Regions from separate parts of the Leclercia sp. G3L genome, predicted to be linked through region 2. Evidence: predicted binding sites of a transcription regulator. Region 2 holds the regulator's gene; each other region holds the start of a gene.
What was found. The regulator sigma-54, encoded in region 2, starts transcription at its own class of promoters, with help from an activator protein. The targets are predictions, from matches to a motif close to GTTGGCACANNTTTCGCTNT.

Region 1: a site for sigma-54 is predicted at 2,557-2,576, ahead of LRS40_RS09140 (gamma carbonic anhydrase family protein). Genes of this name have one in related genera too.
Region 3: a site for sigma-54 is predicted at 3,803-3,822, ahead of norV (anaerobic nitric oxide reductase flavorubredoxin). Genes of this name have one in related genera too.
Region 4: a site for sigma-54 is predicted at 1,921-1,940, ahead of glnA (glutamate--ammonia ligase). Genes of this name have one in related genera too.

Annotation. Positions count from the first base shown of each region.
Region 1 is NZ_CP088265.1:1,609,875-1,614,949, reverse strand. Features, by position in the region: rRNA gene LRS40_RS09155 (23S ribosomal RNA) at 1-459, opposite strand, end outside; tRNA gene LRS40_RS09150 (tRNA-Glu) at 679-753, opposite strand; rRNA gene LRS40_RS09145 (16S ribosomal RNA) at 841-2,381, opposite strand; gene LRS40_RS09140 (gamma carbonic anhydrase family protein) at 2,854-3,408, shown strand; gene LRS40_RS09135 (DUF1488 domain-containing protein) at 3,384-3,632, opposite strand; gene aroE (shikimate dehydrogenase) at 3,629-4,447, opposite strand; gene tsaC (L-threonylcarbamoyladenylate synthase type 1 TsaC) at 4,452-5,024, opposite strand; gene LRS40_RS09120 (type I DNA topoisomerase) at 5,017-5,075, opposite strand, start outside.
Region 2 is NZ_CP088265.1:1,710,575-1,715,649, reverse strand. Features, by position in the region: gene lptC (LPS export ABC transporter periplasmic protein LptC) at 1-96, shown strand, start outside; gene lptA (lipopolysaccharide ABC transporter substrate-binding protein LptA) at 65-619, shown strand; gene lptB (LPS export ABC transporter ATP-binding protein) at 626-1,351, shown strand; gene rpoN (RNA polymerase factor sigma-54) at 1,399-2,832, shown strand; gene hpf (ribosome hibernation promoting factor) at 2,855-3,142, shown strand; gene ptsN (PTS IIA-like nitrogen regulatory protein PtsN) at 3,225-3,716, shown strand; gene rapZ (RNase adapter RapZ) at 3,762-4,616, shown strand; gene npr (PTS phosphocarrier protein NPr) at 4,613-4,885, shown strand; gene mtgA (monofunctional biosynthetic peptidoglycan transglycosylase) at 4,882-5,075, opposite strand, start outside.
Region 3 is NZ_CP088265.1:2,177,511-2,182,585, reverse strand. Features, by position in the region: gene gutM (transcriptional regulator GutM) at 16-375, shown strand; gene LRS40_RS11910 (DNA-binding transcriptional repressor) at 439-1,212, shown strand; gene gutQ (arabinose-5-phosphate isomerase GutQ) at 1,205-2,170, shown strand; gene norR (nitric oxide reductase transcriptional regulator NorR) at 2,167-3,681, opposite strand; gene norV (anaerobic nitric oxide reductase flavorubredoxin) at 3,871-5,075, shown strand, end outside.
Region 4 is NZ_CP088265.1:1,210,711-1,215,785, reverse strand. Features, by position in the region: gene typA (ribosome-dependent GTPase TypA) at 1-1,648, opposite strand, end outside; gene glnA (glutamate--ammonia ligase) at 2,038-3,447, shown strand; gene glnL (nitrogen regulation protein NR(II)) at 3,635-4,684, shown strand; gene glnG (nitrogen regulation protein NR(I)) at 4,696-5,075, shown strand, end outside.

The sequences.
Region 1 (5,075 bases), 100 kb from region 2:
TACTGGTTCACTATCGGTCAGTCAGGAGTATTTAGCCTTGGAGGATGGTCCCCCCATATTCAGACAGGATACCACGTGTCCCGCCCTACTCTTCGAGTTCACAGCAAGTGTATCTTCGTGTACGGGAGTATCACCCTGTACCCTGCGACTTTCCAGACGCTTCCACTGACACACATGCTGATTCAGACTCCGGGCTGCTCCCCGTTCGCTCGCCGCTACTGGGGGAATCTCGGTTGATTTCTTTTCCTCAGGGTACTTAGATGTTTCAGTTCCCTGGTTCGCTTCGTTAAGCTATGTATTCACTTAACGATAGTGTGACGAGTCACACTGGGTTTCCCCATTCGGAAATCGTCGGTTATAACGGTTCATATCACCTTACCGACGCTTATCGCAGATTAGCACGTCCTTCATCGCCTCTGACTGCCTAGGCATCCACCGTGTACGCTTGGTCGCTTAACCTCACAACCCGAAGATGTTTCTTTCGATTCATCATCGACTTGCGAAAATTTGAGAGACTCTGACACACCGCTCATCTGCTCTTATTACGGAGAACAGACACGGCGTGTCGTTTCAATTTTCAGCTTGATCCAGATTTTTAAAGAGCAAATATCTCAAACATGACTTAACAGTCAGTTTTGAGATACTGATTGGTTGTGCCTTTCACTCACACCCAGCAAGTGGCGTCCCCTAGGGGATTCGAACCCCTGTTGCCGCCGTGAAAGGGCGGAGTCCTAACCGCTAGACGAAGGGGACACGATGTGTCGCGACTTCGCAGCCGTCTTGCTCGTTACTTTTCATCAGACAATCTGTGTGGACACTGCAAAGGCAGGTTCTTTAAGGTAAGGAGGTGATCCAACCGCAGGTTCCCCTACGGTTACCTTGTTACGACTTCACCCCAGTCATGAATCACAAAGTGGTAAGCGCCCTCCCGAAGGTTAAGCTACCTACTTCTTTTGCAACCCACTCCCATGGTGTGACGGGCGGTGTGTACAAGGCCCGGGAACGTATTCACCGTAGCATTCTGATCTACGATTACTAGCGATTCCGACTTCATGGAGTCGAGTTGCAGACTCCAATCCGGACTACGACGCACTTTATGAGGTCCGCTTGCTCTCGCGAGGTCGCTTCTCTTTGTATGCGCCATTGTAGCACGTGTGTAGCCCTACTCGTAAGGGCCATGATGACTTGACGTCATCCCCACCTTCCTCCAGTTTATCACTGGCAGTCTCCTTTGAGTTCCCGGCCTAACCGCTGGCAACAAAGGATAAGGGTTGCGCTCGTTGCGGGACTTAACCCAACATTTCACAACACGAGCTGACGACAGCCATGCAGCACCTGTCTCAGAGTTCCCGAAGGCACCAAAGCATCTCTGCTAAGTTCTCTGGATGTCAAGAGTAGGTAAGGTTCTTCGCGTTGCATCGAATTAAACCACATGCTCCACCGCTTGTGCGGGCCCCCGTCAATTCATTTGAGTTTTAACCTTGCGGCCGTACTCCCCAGGCGGTCGACTTAACGCGTTAGCTCCGGAAGCCACTCCTCAAGGGAACAACCTCCAAGTCGACATCGTTTACGGCGTGGACTACCAGGGTATCTAATCCTGTTTGCTCCCCACGCTTTCGCACCTGAGCGTCAGTCTTTGTCCAGGGGCCGCCTTCGCCACCGGTATTCCTCCAGATCTCTACGCATTTCACCGCTACACCCGGAATTCTACCCCCTCTACAAGACTCTAGCCTGCCAGTTTCGAATGCAGTTCCCAGGTTGAGCCCGGGGGATTTCACATCCGACTTGACAGACCGCCTGCGTGCGCTTTACGCCCAGTAATTCCGATTAACGCTTGCACCCTCCGTATTACCGCGGCTGCTGGCACGGAGTTAGCCGGTGCTTCTTCTGCGAGTAACGTCAATTGCTGCGGTTATTAACCGCAACACCTTCCTCCTCGCTGAAAGTACTTTTTACAACCCGAAGGCCTTCTTCATACACGCGGCATGGCTGCATCAGGCTTGCGCCCATTGTGCAATATTCCCCACTGCTGCCTCCCGTAGGAGTCTGGACCGTGTCTCAGTTCCAGTGTGGCTGGTCATCCTCTCAGACCAGCTAGGGATCGTCGCCTAGGTGAGCCGTTACCCCACCTACTAGCTAATCCCATCTGGGCACATCTGATGGCAAGAGGCCCGAAGGTCCCCCTCTTTGGTCTTGCGACATTATGCGGTATTAGCTACCGTTTCCAGTAGTTATCCCCCTCCATCAGGCAGTTTCCCAGACATTACTCACCCGTCCGCCGCTCGTCACCCAGGAGCAAGCTCCCTGTGCTACCGCTCGACTTGCATGTGTTAGGCCTGCCGCCAGCGTTCAATCTGAGCCATGATCAAACTCTTCAATTTAAGTTTGATGCTCGTGAATTAAACTTCGTAATGAATTACGTATGTTCACTCAGAGACTTTGGTATTCATTTATTGTCCGAAGACATTAAGAATCCATGTCACTTTGAGTGCCCACACAGATTGTCTGATAAATTGTTAAAGAGCAGTGCAACGCGGCTTTCGCTCACCGTTGCGAGGTGGCGTATATTACGCTTTCCTCTTTCAGAGTCAAGCGTTTATTTTCGCTTTTCTCTTCAACCGACCCGGCTGTTTGTGTGAAGTGATTCACATCTGCCGTGTCGATGGAGGCGCATTATAGGGATCCCAGTTTTTAGCACAAGCATTTTTTCGATCTTTTCTGCCGACTGTTCTTTTTTCGTTCTTTTCGCCGAAATCCCACGCGATCTGCTCAAATAATGACGCAATTCTCCCTTGATCAAGCCGAATAATAGGATCACAGTCTTCTATATAGTGCTCATTAGTAGAGGTTGATATGTCCGCAGTACTCCGTCCCTATAAAGATCTTTTCCCTAAACAAGGCGATCGCGTCATGATCGACAGCAGTAGCGTGGTCATTGGCGATGTCCGAATGGACGATGACGTCAGTATCTGGCCCCTGGTCGCTATACGCGGCGATGTTAACTACGTCTCTATTGGCGCACGCACCAATATTCAGGATGGCAGCGTACTGCATGTCGCCCATAAATCCTCTTATAACCCCGAAGGCAATCCACTGATCGTTGGCGAAGAAGTAACTGTCGGCCACAAAGTGATGTTGCACGGCTGCACGATTGGCAATCGCGTTCTGGTGGGTATGGGATCGATTTTGTTGGATGGGGTAGTAGTAGAAGATGAGGTGATGATTGGTGCCGGGAGTCTGGTGCCGCAAAACAAACGGCTGGAAAGTGGCTTTCTCTATTTAGGCAGTCCGGTAAAACAGATCCGCCCCCTGACGGAAGCGGAAAAGGAAGGTCTGAAGTATTCAGCCAATAACTATGTTAAATGGAAGAATGACTATCTGGATCAGCAGAGCCAGAACCATCCCTGATCGTCTTCTTCGCCCGCGCGAATCACATCGCTGGCTTCTTCTTCCAGATCCCAGCGATGTTCGCGAAAAAGATCCAGTGGAAGACCGTCGCCAAAACGACGCACCAGCGTTGCCCCTTCAATAGCACACATCATTTGCATGCCATGCACCAGAGCGGGAAAACAGACGGCCAGCTTTTCATCGTCCCACGTTTCCCGATCCGGAAACTGGATCGCCTGATTCATACTGACAGTTCCTGTTTAAGCTTTTCAATAACCGGATCTACTGCAGGCAATACACCGTGCCACAGCATTATGGCATGTGCGGCCTGCCCCACCAGCATCCCCAGCCCATCAGCGAGATGTTTTGCGCCTTGCTGTTCACACCAGTTCAGAAAAGGCGTTTTGCCCTTTTGGTAGAACATGTCATAGCAGTGAACCTGCGCGTTAACTAATGAAGAGGGAATGGCGGGAACGTCGCCAGCAATACCGCTTGAGGTTGCATTAATGATCAGATCAAATTCATGCCCGCTCAGGTCGTCCATGGCTACTGCGTGAATACTGCCGGTATGGGCAAACAGGGTGGCCAGCTCTACCGCACGGGAATAAGTACGATTGGTAATGGTCACTGCGCAATCCAGCGAGAGCAGCGGGAGGATCACCCCACGCGAAGCACCACCCGCACCGATCAGCAGAATACGTGCGCCAGGTTTGATAAATGACAGGCGTTCCAGATCGCTCAGTAAGCCAATACCGTCCGTGTTGTCCCCCAGAATCCGACCATCTTCAAGCCGCTTAAGGGTATTCACAGCGCCTGCCAGGGACGCGCGCTCCGTTAACTCATCGGCGCGCTCGAATGCCTCCTCTTTAAAAGGCACGGTGACATTGGCCCCTTTTCCGCCACCAGCAAAGAAGCTATCCAGCGTCGTCACAAAGGCATCAACAGGCGCAAGCACACGACCATACGGGTGCTCGATCCGCAGCTGCTGCGCAAACTGCTGATGAATAAACGGTGACTTGCTGTGAGCGATTGGATTACCAAATACGGCGTATGCTTCCATCTGATTACCCCTGGCGAAAACGTTCGCCGGTCAAAGCATCACGGATTTCTGACGGATTCAGGCGGCCACCGGTTTCACCGATAACCACAGGGAAATCGTCACCAAACTGCGCCAACACCTCTTCTGTAGTGCGGCAAGGAGGCAAGCCCGTCAGATTGGCGCTGGTAGAGACCAGCGGTTTACCAAAACGATTACAGAGTTCGATCACCAATGGATGGTCTGTCACGCGAACGGCGAGTGAATCAAACCGTCCCGTCAGCCAATGCGGCGTTGCTGGCAGAGCCGGGAATACAAAGGTCACAGGACCCGGCCAGGCCGCAAAAATGGTCTCACGCTGCGCTGACGTCAACGTGGAATCATCAATATAAGGTTTAAGCTGTTCGAAACAGGCGGCGATGAGAATCAGCCCTTTTTCAACCGGTCTCTGCTTGAGTGTTAACAGGCGCGTTACGGCAATTTCGCTGTCGGGATCGCATCCCACCCCAAAAACAGCTTCTGTTGGATAAGCGATGACGTCTTCGTTATTCAGTACGTCCACCGCATGCGCAATGGAGCCTGATTGCAGGTTATTATTCACTTTTTTGATCCGCCGAAACCGGCTTTCCACATTGTTTACTGGCGCAAAAAA
Region 2 (5,075 bases):
CTGAGAATGCGCGGGAACTTACGCAGCAAGAACGCAGAGCTGATTGAAAAGGTTAGAACCTCCTATGAAATTCCAAGCAAACAAACTCAGCCTTAAATTTGTTATTGCCAGCGCGCTGCTGGCCGTCAGCCTGCCTGCGTTTGCTGTGACGGGTGATACCGAACAGCCGATTCATATCGAATCCGATACGCAATCGCTCGATATGCAGGGTAACGTTGTGACCTTTACCGGCAATGTCGTCGTGACTCAGGGCACCATCAAAATCAACGCCGACAAGGTGGTGGTGACGCGTCCTGGCGGTGAAGACGGTAAAGAGATTATCGATGGCTACGGCAACCCGGCTACCTTCTACCAGATGCAGGACAACGGCAAGCCGGTGAAAGGGCACGCCTCCCAGATGCACTACGAGCTGGCGAAAGACTTCGTGGTGTTGACCGGCAATGCGTTCCTGGAGCAGCTCGACAGCAACATCAAGGGCGACAAGATTACCTATCTGGTGAAAGAGCAAAAAATGCAGGCCTTCAGTGAAAAAGGCAAACGCGTGACGACCGTTCTGGTTCCATCGCAGCTGCAGGACAAAAACAACACTCAGGCCCCGGCACAGAAAAAGAGTAACTAATTCGTTATGGCAACATTAACTGCAAAGAATCTCGCCAAAGCCTACAAGGGCCGTCGCGTAGTGGAAGATGTCAGTTTGACCGTCAACTCCGGCGAAATTGTCGGCCTGTTGGGTCCTAACGGTGCAGGTAAAACCACCACCTTTTATATGGTGGTAGGCATTGTGCCGCGCGACGCGGGCAACATCATCATTGATGACGAAGACATCAGCCTGCTGCCCCTTCACGCGCGTGCGCGCCGCGGCATCGGTTACCTGCCGCAGGAAGCCTCAATTTTTCGCCGTCTCAGCGTCTTCGACAACCTGATGGCGGTGCTGCAAATCCGTGACGATTTGACCTCCGAACAGCGTCAGGATCGCGCCAACGAACTGATGGAAGAGTTCCATATCGAACATCTGCGCGACAGCATGGGCCAGGCGCTCTCCGGTGGTGAACGCCGCCGTGTGGAAATTGCCCGCGCGCTGGCGGCCAACCCGAAATTTATCCTGCTCGATGAACCTTTCGCGGGTGTTGACCCGATTTCGGTTATCGATATCAAACGTATTATTGAGCATCTGCGCGACAGTGGCCTGGGCGTGCTTATCACCGACCACAACGTACGCGAGACGCTGGCGGTCTGTGAGCGAGCCTACATCGTCAGCCAGGGCCATCTTATTGCCCACGGTACACCGCAACAGATCCTCGAAGATGAGCATGTTAAGCGCGTGTATCTTGGGGAAGACTTCAGACTCTGATAGGGTAGAAGTTCAGTCTCGCGTAAACGGAGAAAAATGCTCTGAACATGAAGCAAGGTTTGCAATTAAGGCTCAGCCAACAGCTGGCAATGACGCCGCAGTTACAACAGGCTATTCGTCTGTTGCAGCTGTCAACGCTGGAACTTCAGCAGGAACTCCAGCAGGCGCTGGACAGTAATCCCCTGCTTGAGCAAACCGATCTTCACGATGAGGTAGAAACTCAGCAAACCCAGGATAACGAAACTCTCGACAGCGTTGATGCGCTGGAGCAAAAAGAGATGCCTGACGAGCTTCCTCTCGATGCCAGCTGGGATGAGATCTACACCGCCGGCACGCCATCCGGCACGCGCGCAGACTACCAGGATGATGAATTGCCGGTGTATCAGGGCGAAACTACCCAGTCGCTGCAGGATTACCTGATGTGGCAGGTGGAGCTGACGCCCTTTTCCGATACCGATCGCGCCATCGCCACCTCCATTGTCGATGCCGTCGATGAGACCGGCTATTTGACCGTGTCGCTGGACGACATTCTGGAAAGCATCGGTGATGATGAGATCGATCTCGAAGAGATCGAAGCGGTTCTGAAGCGCGTTCAGCGTTTTGATCCGGTTGGCGTCGCGGCACGCGATTTACGTGACTGCCTGCTGATTCAGCTTTCGCAGTTTGTTAAAGAGACGCCGTGGCTGGAAGAGGCTCGCCTGATCGTCAGCGAGCATCTGGATCTGCTGGCTAACCACGACTTCCGCTCCCTGATGCGCGTGACGCGGCTGAAGGAAGAGATCCTGAAAGAAGCGGTCAATCTGATTCAGTCGCTGGATCCGCGTCCGGGGCAGTCTATCCAGACCAGCGAGCCCGAGTACGTCATTCCCGATGTACTGGTGCGCAAGCATAACGGCCTGTGGACCGTGGAGTTGAATTCCGACAGCATCCCTCGTCTGCAGATAAATCAGCAGTACGCCTCGATGTGCACCAGCGCGCGCAACGACTCGGATAACCAATATATCCGCAGTAATCTTCAGGAAGCGCGCTGGCTGATCAAAAGCCTCGAGAGCCGCAATGATACGCTGCTGCGCGTCAGCCGCTGCATCGTGGAACAACAGCAGGCGTTCTTTGAACAAGGTGAAGAATTTATGAGGCCGATGGTGCTGGCCGATATCGCCCAGGCCGTCGAGATGCATGAATCGACGATTTCCCGCGTGACGACGCAGAAGTATCTGCACAGTCCGCGCGGTATTTTTGAGCTTAAGTATTTTTTCTCCAGCCATGTCAACACCGAAGGCGGCGGCGAAGCTTCGTCGACGGCCATCCGGGCGCTGGTGAAAAAGTTGATCGCCGCGGAAAACCCCGCGAAACCACTGAGCGACAGTAAGTTAACCACCATGCTGTCCGATCAAGGTATCATGGTTGCACGCCGCACTGTTGCGAAGTATCGAGAGTCTTTATCCATTCCGCCGTCAAACCAGCGTAAACAACTGGTCTGACTCTACCGATAAGGAAGACACTATGCAGCTCAACATCACTGGACACAACGTCGAAATCACTGAGGCCCTGCGCGATTTTGTGAATGCAAAATTCGCTAAGCTTGAGCAGTATTTTGAGAGGATCAATCAGGTCTACATTGTGTTAAAAGTGGAAAAAGTGACTCATATCTCGGATGCGACCCTGCACGTCAACGGGGGCGAAATCCATGCCAGTGCGGAAGGGCAAGACATGTACGCGGCTATCGACGGCTTGATTGACAAGCTGGCACGACAGCTAAACAAACATAAAGATAAACTGAAACAACACTAATTGTCCGGGCAGTTAACGGGTGCAGGTTGGCCTGTTGTGAAACACAACGGGCCCTTTGTACAGTTAGCGCTTAGGTGAAATTATGATGAATAACGATTCAACTCTACAACTGAGCAGTGTCCTTAATCAGGAATGTACCCGCAGTGCCGTCCACTGCCAGAGCAAAAAACGTGCGCTGGAGATCATCAGTGAACTGGCCGCAAAGCAGCTGAGCCTGCCGCCCCAGGTGGTGTTTGAAGCGATCCTGACCCGTGAAAAAATGGGCAGTACCGGCATCGGCAACGGCATTGCCATTCCCCATGGCAAACTTGAAGAGGATACTCTGCGTGCTGTAGGCGTGTTTGTTCAGCTGGAAACACCTATCGCCTTTGATGCCATTGATAACCAGCCTGTCGATTTGCTGTTTGCCCTGCTGGTACCCGCGGATCAGACCAAAACACATTTGCATACCCTCTCGCTGGTGGCCAAACGTCTGGCGGATAAAACCATCTGTCGCCGTTTGCGTGCGGCACAGAGCGATGAGGAGCTCTATCAAATCATTACGGAAACGGAAGGCAATCAGGATGATGCGTAATCGGGTGATGGCTTTGACATCTGTAGTCCTGAGGAGAAATGGTACATGGTGCTGATGATCGTCAGCGGTCGTTCGGGATCCGGAAAATCGGTCGCCCTGCGAGCGCTGGAAGATATGGGCTTTTACTGCGTAGATAACCTGCCGGTGGTGCTGCTGCCCGAGCTGGCGAAATCGCTGGCCGATCGGCAGATTTCGGCCGCGGTCAGCATCGACGTGCGTAACATGCCTGAATCGCCGGAGATCTTTGAGCAGGCGATGAGCAATTTGCCAGAGGCATTTTCACCTCAGCTGCTGTTCCTTGATGCCGATCGCAATACGCTGATCCGTCGCTACAGCGATACCCGCCGTCTGCATCCGCTCTCCAGCAAAAATCTGTCGCTGGAAAGCGCCATTGACCAGGAGAGCGATCTGCTGGAGCCGCTGCGCTCCCGCGCCGATCTGATCGTCGATACTTCTGAAATGTCCGTCCATGAACTGGCGGAGATGCTGCGTACCCGCCTGCTGGGCAAACGCGAGCGTGAGCTGACGATGGTCTTTGAATCCTTCGGCTTTAAGCACGGCATCCCTATCGACGCAGACTATGTGTTTGACGTGCGCTTCCTGCCGAACCCGCACTGGGATCCCAAGCTGCGTCCGATGACCGGCCTGGATAAGCCGGTTGCCGCGTTCCTTGACAGGCATACGGAAGTACATAACTTTATCTATCAGACGCGCAGCTACCTTGAACTCTGGTTGCCGATGCTGGAGACAAACAATCGCAGCTATCTGACGGTGGCGATTGGCTGTACCGGGGGCAAACACCGTTCGGTCTACATTGCTGAGCAACTGGCTGACTATTTCCGCTCGCGCGGCAAAAACGTGCAGTCCCGTCATCGTACGCTGGAAAAACGTAAAACATGACCGTAAAGCAGACCGTTGAGATCACCAATAAGCTGGGCATGCATGCACGCCCGGCGATGAAGTTATTTGAACTGATGCAGGGGTTTGACGCGGAAGTTCTGCTGCGTAATGACGAAGGCACCGAAGCCGAAGCCAACAGCGTGATTGCGCTGCTGATGCTGGACTCCGCCAAGGGCCGCCAGATCGAAATCGAAGCCACCGGCCCGCAGGAAGTCGAGGCGCTGGCGGCGGTGATTGCGCTGTTTAACGCCGGATTTGATGAGGATTAATGCAGCTTATTTGCCTGCATAAACCCTTCCCCACCCAGCTGACGCATCTGGCGCAGGATCCACGCCTGACGGCTGCGTACATAGCCTGAGGGTGCGCTGGCCTTAAAGCGGATTGGGTTCGGTAACACGGCGGCCAGCAGCGCGGCTTCAGATGCCGACAGGCGGCTGGCAGGTTTGTGGAAATAACGCT
Region 3 (5,075 bases), 470 kb from region 2:
AATTAAGGAGCTGATATGGTCACCACTCTCATCACCGTCGCCGTTATCGCCTGGCTGTGCCAGCTGGCGCTCGGCGGCTGGCAAATCCACCGCTTTAACCGCGCCTTCGACGCCCTCTGCCAGAAAGGCCGCGTGGGCGTGGGCCGCTCCGGCGGGCGCTTTAAACCGCGGGTGATTGTCGCCATTGCGCTGGACGATAATCACCGGGTCTGTGACTCATTGATGATGCGTGGGCTGACGGTCTTTGCCCGACCGGTGAAAATTGCAGCGATTAACGGCACGGCGCTGCAGGAATTAGAGCCTGATGTGATCTTTCCCAATGATTCACTCTGTCAGGATGCACTATCATTAGCGCTTAAATTGAAACATGGATAATTTCGTTCTGAACGCTATAAGCTTGCGAAATTATCATTTCGCAACCTGAGGAACTCAACGCCTATGAAACCCCGTCAGCGGCAGGCGGCCATTCTTGACCATCTGCAAAAGCAGGGAAAGTGTTCGGTTGAGGATCTGGCCCACTACTTTGACACCACCGGCACCACGATCCGCAAAGATCTGGTGATCCTGGAGAATTCTGGGGCGGTGATCCGCACCTATGGCGGCGTGGTGCTGAATAAGGACGAGGCCGATCCGCCTATCGATCATAAAACCCTGATCAACACCCACCAGAAGGCGTTAATCGCTGACGCGGCGGTAAAGTATATCCATGACGGTGACTCCATTATCCTCGATGCGGGCAGTACGGTGCTGCAGATGGTGCCGATGCTGAGCCGCTTTAATAACATCACGGTAATGACCAACAGCCTGCATATCGTCAACGCCCTGTCCGAATTCGACAACGAACAAACCATCCTGATGCCCGGCGGCACCTTCCGTAAAAAATCCGCCTCCTTTCACGGCCAACTGGCGGAGAACGCCTTCGACCATTTCAGCTTTGACAGGTTGTTTATGGGCACCGACGGTATCGACCTCAACGCGGGTGTTACCACCTTCAACGAGGTGTTCAGCGTCAGCAAAGCGATGTGCAACGCCGCCCGGGAAGTGATCCTGATGGCCGACTCGTCGAAGTTTGGCCGTAAAAGCCCGAATATTGTCTGTAGCCTTGAGAGCGTCGATAAGCTGATCACCGACGCGGGTATCGATCCGGCGTTCAAAAAAGCGCTGGAAGAGAAAGGAATCGAAGTGATTGTAACCGGAGAGAGAGATGAGTGATTTTCTGTTAAACGCGGGTCGTCAAACCCTGATGCTGGAACTGCAGGAGGCCAGCCGCCTGCCGGAACGTCTGGGTGAGGATTTCGTTCGTGCGGCAAACACCATTATTCAGTGCGAAGGTAAAGTGATCGTCGCGGGCATCGGCAAGTCCGGGCATATCGGCAAGAAGATTGCCGCGACCCTGGCCAGCACCGGCACCCCGGCCTTTTTCGTCCATCCGGCCGAGGCCCTGCACGGCGACCTGGGGATGATAGAAAGCCGCGACGTGCTACTGTTTATCTCCTACTCCGGCTCGGCGAAAGAGCTGGATCTGATCCTGCCCCGCCTGCAGGAAAAATCGGTTGCACTGCTGGCGATGACCGGAAAATCCCGCTCGCCGCTGGCGCTGGCCGCCACAGCCACGCTGGATATTTCGGTGGAGCGCGAAGCCTGCCCGATGCATCTGGCCCCGACCTCCAGCACCGTCAATACCCTGATGATGGGCGATGCGCTGGCGATGGCGGTAATGCAGGCCCGCGGCTTTAATGAAGAAGATTTTGCCCGCTCTCATCCGGCAGGTGCGTTGGGCGCGCGTCTGCTGAATAAAGTGCATCACCTGATGCGCACTAATGAGGCGATCCCGCAGGTGAAGCTGAATACCAGCGTGATGGATGCGATGCTGGAGCTGAGCCGTACCGGGCTCGGCCTGGTGGCGGTTTGCGATGACGACAACCAGGTGAAAGGCGTCTTCACCGACGGCGACCTGCGTCGCTGGCTGGTGGGCGGCGGCAAACTGGACGTTAATGTCAGTAGCGCCATGACCACTGGCGGCCTGACGCTGAATGCTGAAAGCCGCGCCATAGAAGCCAAAGAGCTGCTGATGAAGCGCAAAATCACCGCCGCCCCGGTGGTGGATGAAGCGGGCCGCCTGTGCGGCGCCATCAACCTGCAGGATTTCTACCAGGCAGGCATCCTCTAACCCTTCAGACCCAGACGTTTCGCCAGCCGGTGCAGGTTGGCGACGTCGGTCTCCAGCGCCCTCGCGCTCGCCGCCCAGCTGCGGCTGTTCTGCTCCAGTGCCCGGCTAATCATCTGGCGCTGGAACGCTTCCGTCGCCTCACGCAGGTTCTGATTCACCACCAGCGGGGTTTCCGGCGTCACCGCAGGGGCGCTTTCATCATGCAGGGCAAAATGCTGCGCGTGGATCACCACGTCATCCCCGAGCCGCGCGGCCCGGGCCAGCACTACCGCTCGGTGAATGGCATGTTCCAGCTCGCGCACGTTGCCCGGCCAGCCGTAGCTCAGCAGGTGCGCCCGGGCGCCGGGGCTGAGCACCACCCGGGATAACCCCATCCGCAGCCGACACTGTTCGCAGAAATAGCCCGCCAGCAGCACCACGTCCTCGCCCCGCTCGCGCAGCGGCGGCACCGAAAGCGGGAAAACGCTCAGACGATGGAACAGGTCAGCACGAAAGTTCCCGGCCAGCACCTCTTCGCGCAGGTCGCGGTTGGTGGCCGCCAGCACCCGCACGTCGACCCGCAGGCTACGGTCGTCGCCCACCCGCTGGATATCCCCGTACTGCAATACACGCAGGAGCTTGGCCTGCAATGCCAGCGACAGCTCGCCAATCTCATCGAGGAACAGGGTGCCGTTATCGGCCATTTCAAACTTGCCGCTGCGGTTGCTGATGGCTCCGGTAAAGGCCCCTTTGACGTGGCCGAACAGCTCGCTCTCCGCCACGCTCTCCGGCAGGGCGGCGCAGTTGAGGTAGACCAGCGGATTGACCGCCCGCGGTGAGGCCTCATGGATGGCTTTCGCCACCAGCTCTTTCCCGGTCCCGGTTTCGCCCTCGATCAGCACGTTCAGGTCGGAGGCGGCGACAATCTCAATCTCTTTTTTCAGACTCATCATGCCCGGCGACAGGCCGATCATCTCGGTGTTTTTCACCTGCTCAAACACCGCCGGGCCCGCGGGCAGGCTGTTCTGGCTCTCCAGCTGCTCAATGAGCAGGGCATTGTTCAATGCCCCTGCGGCGAGAGCGGCGATCAGCCTCAGCTCTTCGTCGCTGAAGGTATCAAACTGATCCGGCGACATGCCGTCAAGGGTCAGAGCGCCAATCAGGTTCTGCCCGGCAAACAGCGGCAGGCCGATACAGGCATGCACCTTCAGGCTCTCCTGGCCGGGGATCAGCCCGTCGTAGGGATCGGGCAGGTCGCTATCGGCCGGGAAGCGCACCACATCCCCGGCGCGGGCAATAGTCTCCAGCCGTGGGTGGCCCTCCAGGGTAAAGCGCCTTCCCAGCACGTCCTGCGCCAGGCCGTCGATCGCCAGCGGGATAAATTGCCGCCCTTCGTAGCGCAGCAGCGCCGAGGCATCGCAATCCAGGACGTGACGCAGGGTGGAGATCAGCCGCTGAAAACGATCCTGATGCCCGATGCCGCTCTGCAATTCAATGGCGATTTTCGCCAGCACCTCTACAGAAAAACTCATTCTCGCCTCACTGTCATTTTGACAATACATCTTGTCATATTGACTATATCAATGACAGTCAAATTGACTACCCATCAGGAGTTATTATTTTATAAACCATTAAAAATCAATAAGTTATAAAGTTGGCACGCAACCTGCAATTACCATTACATCTTTCGTTTAATTTCGCTGTATTAAGTTGAGGTTGCTATGTCTATTCTGGTTAAAAACAATATTCATTGGGTTGGTCAACGTGACTGGGAAGTACGTGATTTTCACGGAACGGAATACAAAACGCTGCGCGGCAGCAGCTATAACAGCTATCTCATCCGGGAAGAAAAAAACGTGCTGATCGACACCGTTGATCATAAATTCAGCCGTGAGTTCGTGCAAAATCTGCGCAGTGAAATTGACCTGGCCGATATCGACTACATCATCATTAACCATGCTGAAGAAGATCACGCCGGTGCCCTGACCGAGCTGATGTCCTGCATCCCGGACACTCCGATCTACTGCACCAATAACGCCATCGACTCCATCAATGGTCATCACCACCATCCGGAGTGGAATTTCAACGTGGTGAAAACCGGCGACTCACTGGATATCGGCAACGGCAAACAGCTTATCTTCGTTGAAACCCCGATGCTGCACTGGCCGGACAGCATGATGACCTACATGACCGGCGACGCCGTGCTGTTCAGTAACGACGCCTTCGGCCAGCACTACTGCGACGAACGACTGTTCAACGACGAAGTGGATCAGGCCGAGCTGTACGAGCAGTGTCAGCGCTACTACGCCAACATCCTGACCCCGTTCAGCCGTCTGGTTACGCCAAAAATTACCGAAATCCTCGGCTTCAACCTGCCGGTGGATATGATTGCGACCTCCCACGGTGTGGTATGGCGTGAGAACCCAACCCAGATCGTCGAGCAGTACCTGAAGTGGGCGGCGGACTATCAGGAAGATCGCATCACCATTTTCTACGACACCATGTCCAACAACACCCGCATGATGGCCGACGCGATTGCTCAGGGCATCAATGAAGTGGACCCAAATGTGGCGGTGAAAATCTTTAACGTGGCACGCAGCGACAAGAACGACATTCTGACCAATGTCTTCCGCTCCAAAGGCGTGCTGGTGGGCACCTCCACCATGAACAACGTGATGATGCCGAAAATTGCCGGCCTGGTGGAAGAGATGACCGGCCTGCGCTTCCACAACAAACGCGCCAGCGCCTTCGGCTCCCACGGCTGGAGCGGCGGTGCGGTTGACCGTCTCTCAACCCGTCTGCAGGACGCGGGCTTTGAAATGTCGATGAGCCTGAAGGCGAAATGGCGTCCGGATCTGGACGCGCTGGAAATCTGCCGCCAGCACGGCCGCGACATTGCACGTCAGTGGGCGCTCGCTCCTCTGCC
Region 4 (5,075 bases), 500 kb from region 2:
CGGACGCACGCATGTTGGTCAGTTTCTTACCGGTCAGGCAGTTTACAGTCAGGTCGTTAGAACGGCTGTGAATACCGATGATCTGGCCTTCGTAAACTTCTGCACCGTGACCCAGGAACAGCTTACCGCGGTCCTGCAGGCTGAACAGGGCGAACGCAACCGCTTTACCCTGACCGTTGGAGATCAGAACGCCGTTGTTACGCTGGCCAACTTCGCCCGGACGAACGTCGTCGTAGTGGCTGAAGGTGGAGTACAGCAGACCCGTACCGGAAGTCATGGTCATGAACTCTGAACGGAAGCCGATCAGACCACGGCTTGGGATCACGTAGTCGAGACGTACGCGGCCTTTGCCATCTGGATTCATGTTTTTCAGGTCGCCTTTACGCTCACCCAGAGCCTGCATCACAGAACCCTGGTGCTGCTCTTCGACGTCCAGCGTTACGTTTTCGAACGGCTCTTGTTTACGGCCATCGATTTCGCGGAAGATTACTTTCGGACGGGAAACCGCCATCTCGAAACCTTCACGACGCATGTTTTCGATCAGAACAGACAGGTGCAGCTCACCACGACCGGAAACACGGAATGCGTCCGCATCAGGGGTCTCTTCAACGCGCAGTGCCACGTTGTGCACCAGCTCTTTGTTCAGGCGGTCAAGGATCTGACGAGAGGTAACAAACTTACCTTCTTTACCACAGAACGGAGAGGTGTTGACGTTGAAGAACATGGTTACGGTCGGTTCATCAACTGACAGGGCTGGCAGCGCTTCAACCGCTTGCGTGTCGCAAATGGTATCGGAGATGTTCAGCTCGCCCAGACCGGTGATCGCGATGATGTCGCCTGCTTCAGCAATGTCGCTCTCGATACGCTCAAGGCCCAGGTGGGTCAGTACTTTACCGACTTTACCGTTACGGGTTTTGCCTTCGCTATCGATGATAGTGACCTGCTGGTTAGGCTTCACTTTACCGCGCTTGATACGGCCGATGCCGATAACGCCAACATAGTTGTTGTAGTCGAGCTGAGAGATCTGCATCTGCAGAGTGCCTTCAACATCAACGTTTGGCGCAGGAACGCGGTCAACAATCGTCTGATACAGCGGAGTCATGTCTTCAGCCATGTCTTCGTGATCCAGACCTGCGATACCGTTCAGCGCAGAAGCGTAAACGATAGGGAAGTCCAGCTGCTCGTCGGTTGCGTCGAGGTTAACGAACAGGTCGAAGACCTGATCAACAACCCAGTCAGGACGCGCGCCAGGGCGGTCAACTTTGTTGATAACCACGATTGGTTTCAGGCCATGGGCGAATGCTTTTTTGGTTACGAAGCGCGTCTGCGGCATTGGGCCGTCAAATGCGTCAACCACCAGCAGCACGGAATCCACCATGGACATCACGCGCTCAACTTCACCACCGAAGTCGGCGTGCCCCGGGGTATCAACGATGTTGATACGGTAGTCATTCCATTTGATCGCGGTGTTTTTAGCGAGGATGGTAATCCCACGCTCTTTCTCCAAATCGTTGGAGTCCATCACGCGTTCTTGAGTTTCGGCACGCGCATCGAACGTACCGGATTGCTGCAGCAGCTTATCAACCAGGGTAGTTTTACCATGGTCAACGTGCGCGATGATGGCGATATTACGCAGATTTTCGATCACAACTTTGCCTCAGGCATTTAGAAATAGCGCGTTATTGTACACGGATTAATCGCACTACAAAACAGGATCACAAACATCCCCCGCAAACAAGTATCGCAGAGATGCTTTGTGATCGCTTTCACGGAGCGGTAAAAGGGCACTTTAACGTAAATTGCACCAATATGGTGCTCAATGTTCACATTGAAGCACTATACTGGTGCAACAAAACCATCGTGGTGCAGCCCTTTTGCACTATGGTGCGCATGATAACGCCTTTTTGGGGTGTTTTAAAAGTTGGCACAGATTTCGCTTAATAAAAAATACGGCAACCAAAGGCAACATCGCCTGCCTTACACAGAATTTGAAGACCTCGTTACCACGACGACAATGACCAATCTGGAGAGTTAAGTATGTCCGCTGAACACGTTTTGACGATGCTGAACGAACATGAAGTGAAGTTTGTTGATCTGCGCTTCACCGATACCAAAGGCAAAGAACAGCACGTCACTATTCCTGCTCATCAGGTGAATGCCGAATTCTTTGAAGAAGGCAAAATGTTTGACGGCTCCTCGATTGGTGGCTGGAAAGGTATCAACGAATCTGACATGGTTCTGATGCCTGACGCATCCACTGCGCTCATTGACCCGTTCTTCGAAGAATCTACCCTGATCATCCGTTGCGATATCCTCGAGCCGGGCACCCTGCAGGGTTATGACCGCGACCCACGCTCTATCGCTAAACGCGCTGAAGAGTACCTGCGCTCCACCGGCATCGCAGACACCGTTCTGTTCGGGCCAGAGCCAGAGTTCTTCCTGTTCGACGACATCCGTTTTGGTGCGACCACTTCCGGTTCCCACGTTGCTATCGATGATATCGAAGGCGCATGGAACTCCTCCACCAAATACGAAGGTGGCAACAAAGGTCACCGTCCTGCTGTTAAAGGCGGTTACTTCCCGGTTCCTCCGGTCGACTCTTCACAGGACATCCGTTCTACCATGTGTCTGATCATGGAAGAGATGGGCCTGGTTGTTGAAGCACACCACCATGAAGTTGCAACTGCTGGCCAGAACGAAATCGCCACCCGTTTCAACACCATGACCAAGAAAGCGGACGAAATTCAGATCTACAAATACGTTGTGCACAACGTTGCGCACCGTTTCGGTAAAACCGCGACCTTCATGCCAAAACCAATGTTTGGTGACAACGGTTCCGGTATGCACTGCCACATGTCTCTGTCCAAGAACGGGACTAACCTGTTCGCTGGCGACAAATATGCAGGTCTGTCCGAGCAGGCACTGCACTACATTGGTGGCGTAATCAAACACGCTAAAGCGATCAACGCCCTGGCGAACCCAACCACTAACTCCTACAAGCGTCTGGTCCCAGGCTACGAAGCGCCGGTAATGCTGGCCTACTCTGCCCGTAACCGTTCTGCTTCTATCCGTATTCCGGTAGTTTCCTCTCCGAAAGCACGTCGTATCGAAGTTCGCTTCCCGGATCCAGCGGCTAACCCATACCTGTGCTTCGCAGCGCTGCTGATGGCGGGTCTTGACGGTATCAAGAACAAGATCCACCCGGGCGAAGCGATGGACAAAAACCTGTACGACCTGCCGCCAGAAGAAGCGAAAGAGATCCCACAGGTTGCAGGCTCTCTGGAAGAAGCCCTGAACGCGCTGGACGCAGACCGTGAGTTCCTGACGGCTGGCGGCGTGTTCACCGACGAAGCGATCGATGCTTACATCGCGCTGCGTATGGAAGAGAACGACCGTGTTCGCATGACGCCACACCCGGTTGAGTTCGAACTGTACTACAGCGTTTAATCTTCAATCCCTGTCGCGCGGCCTTTCCGCGCGAGATTGATAGCCGTTTTTTTTGTTGCCGTGGAAACTTTTCAGCCCATCTTCGGATGGGCTTTTTTCACCACCAACAAACTGATCTCACGCGCTTTTTACCGCAGAAACGCTATACTGCACTAAAATGGTGCAACCAACTCCAGGAGACTGCTGAATGGCAACTGGCACGCTGCCCGATGCTGGGCAGATCCTCAATTCACTGATCAACAGCATTTTATTGGTCGACGACGATCTGGCGGTGCATTACGCCAACCCTGCGGCCCAGCAGTTGCTTGCCCAGAGTTCACGCAAACTGTTTGGCGCGCCGTTACCCGAGCTGTTGAGTTATTTTTCCCTGAACATCGGCCTGATGCAGGAGAGCCTGCAGGCGGGACAAGGCTTTACCGATAACGAAGTCACGCTGGTGATCGACGGGCGCTCGCATATTCTCTCCCTGACCGCGCAACGGCTGCCGGAAGGCCTGATCCTGCTGGAGATGGCGCCAATGGATAATCAGCGTCGCCTGAGCCAGGAGCAGCTCCAGCATGCTCAGCAGATTGCAGCCCGCGACCTGGTGCGCGGCCTCGCCCATGAGATTAAAAATCCGCTTGGTGGCCTGCGCGGTGCGGCACAGCTGTTAACCAAAGCCCTGCCCGACCCGGCGCTGGCGGAGTACACCAACGTCATCATTGAACAGGCCGATCGCCTGCGTAATCTGGTGGATCGCCTGTTAGGTCCGCAGCAACCCGGGATGCACGTCACCGAGAGCATCCACAAAGTGGCCGAGCGCGTCGTCAAACTGGTGTCGATGGAGCTGCCGGATAACGTCAGGCTGATTCGGGATTACGATCCCAGCCTGCCGGAACTGCCGCACGATCCCGACCAGATTGAACAGGTATTACTGAATATCGTGCGCAATGCCCTGCAGGCATTAGGGGCGGATGGCGGAGAAATTATCCTGCGTACCCGCACCGCCTTTCAGCTCACCCTGCACGGTACGCGCTACCGTCTGGCGGCCCGCATCGACGTGGAAGATAACGGCCCGGGGATCCCTTCTCATTTACAGGACACGCTGTTTTACCCGATGGTCAGCGGCCGTGAAGGCGGGACCGGGCTTGGCTTATCCATTGCCCGAAATTTGATAGATCAGCATTCCGGCAAAATTGAATTTACCAGTTGGCCGGGTCATACCGAGTTTTCGGTTTACCTGCCAATCAGGAAATAGAGGGTTAGGTTATGCAACGAGGGATAGTCTGGGTAGTTGATGACGATAGCTCCATCCGCTGGGTGCTTGAACGGGCGCTTACCGGAGCAGGATTAAGCTGCACCGCTTTTGAGAGCGGGGCCGACGTGCTTGATGCACTCACCACCAAAACCCCGGACGTGCTGCTGTCCGATATCCGTATGCCGGGGATGGACGGCCTGGCGCTGTTAAAACAGATTAAGCAGCGCCACCCGATGCTGCCGGTCATCATAATGACTGCACATTCCGATCTGGATGCAGCGGTCAGCGCCTACCAGCAGGGTGCGTTCGATTACCTGCCAAAACCGTTCGATATTGACGAGGCAGTGGCGCTGGTTGAACGCGCCATCAGCCACTATCAGGAACAGCAGCA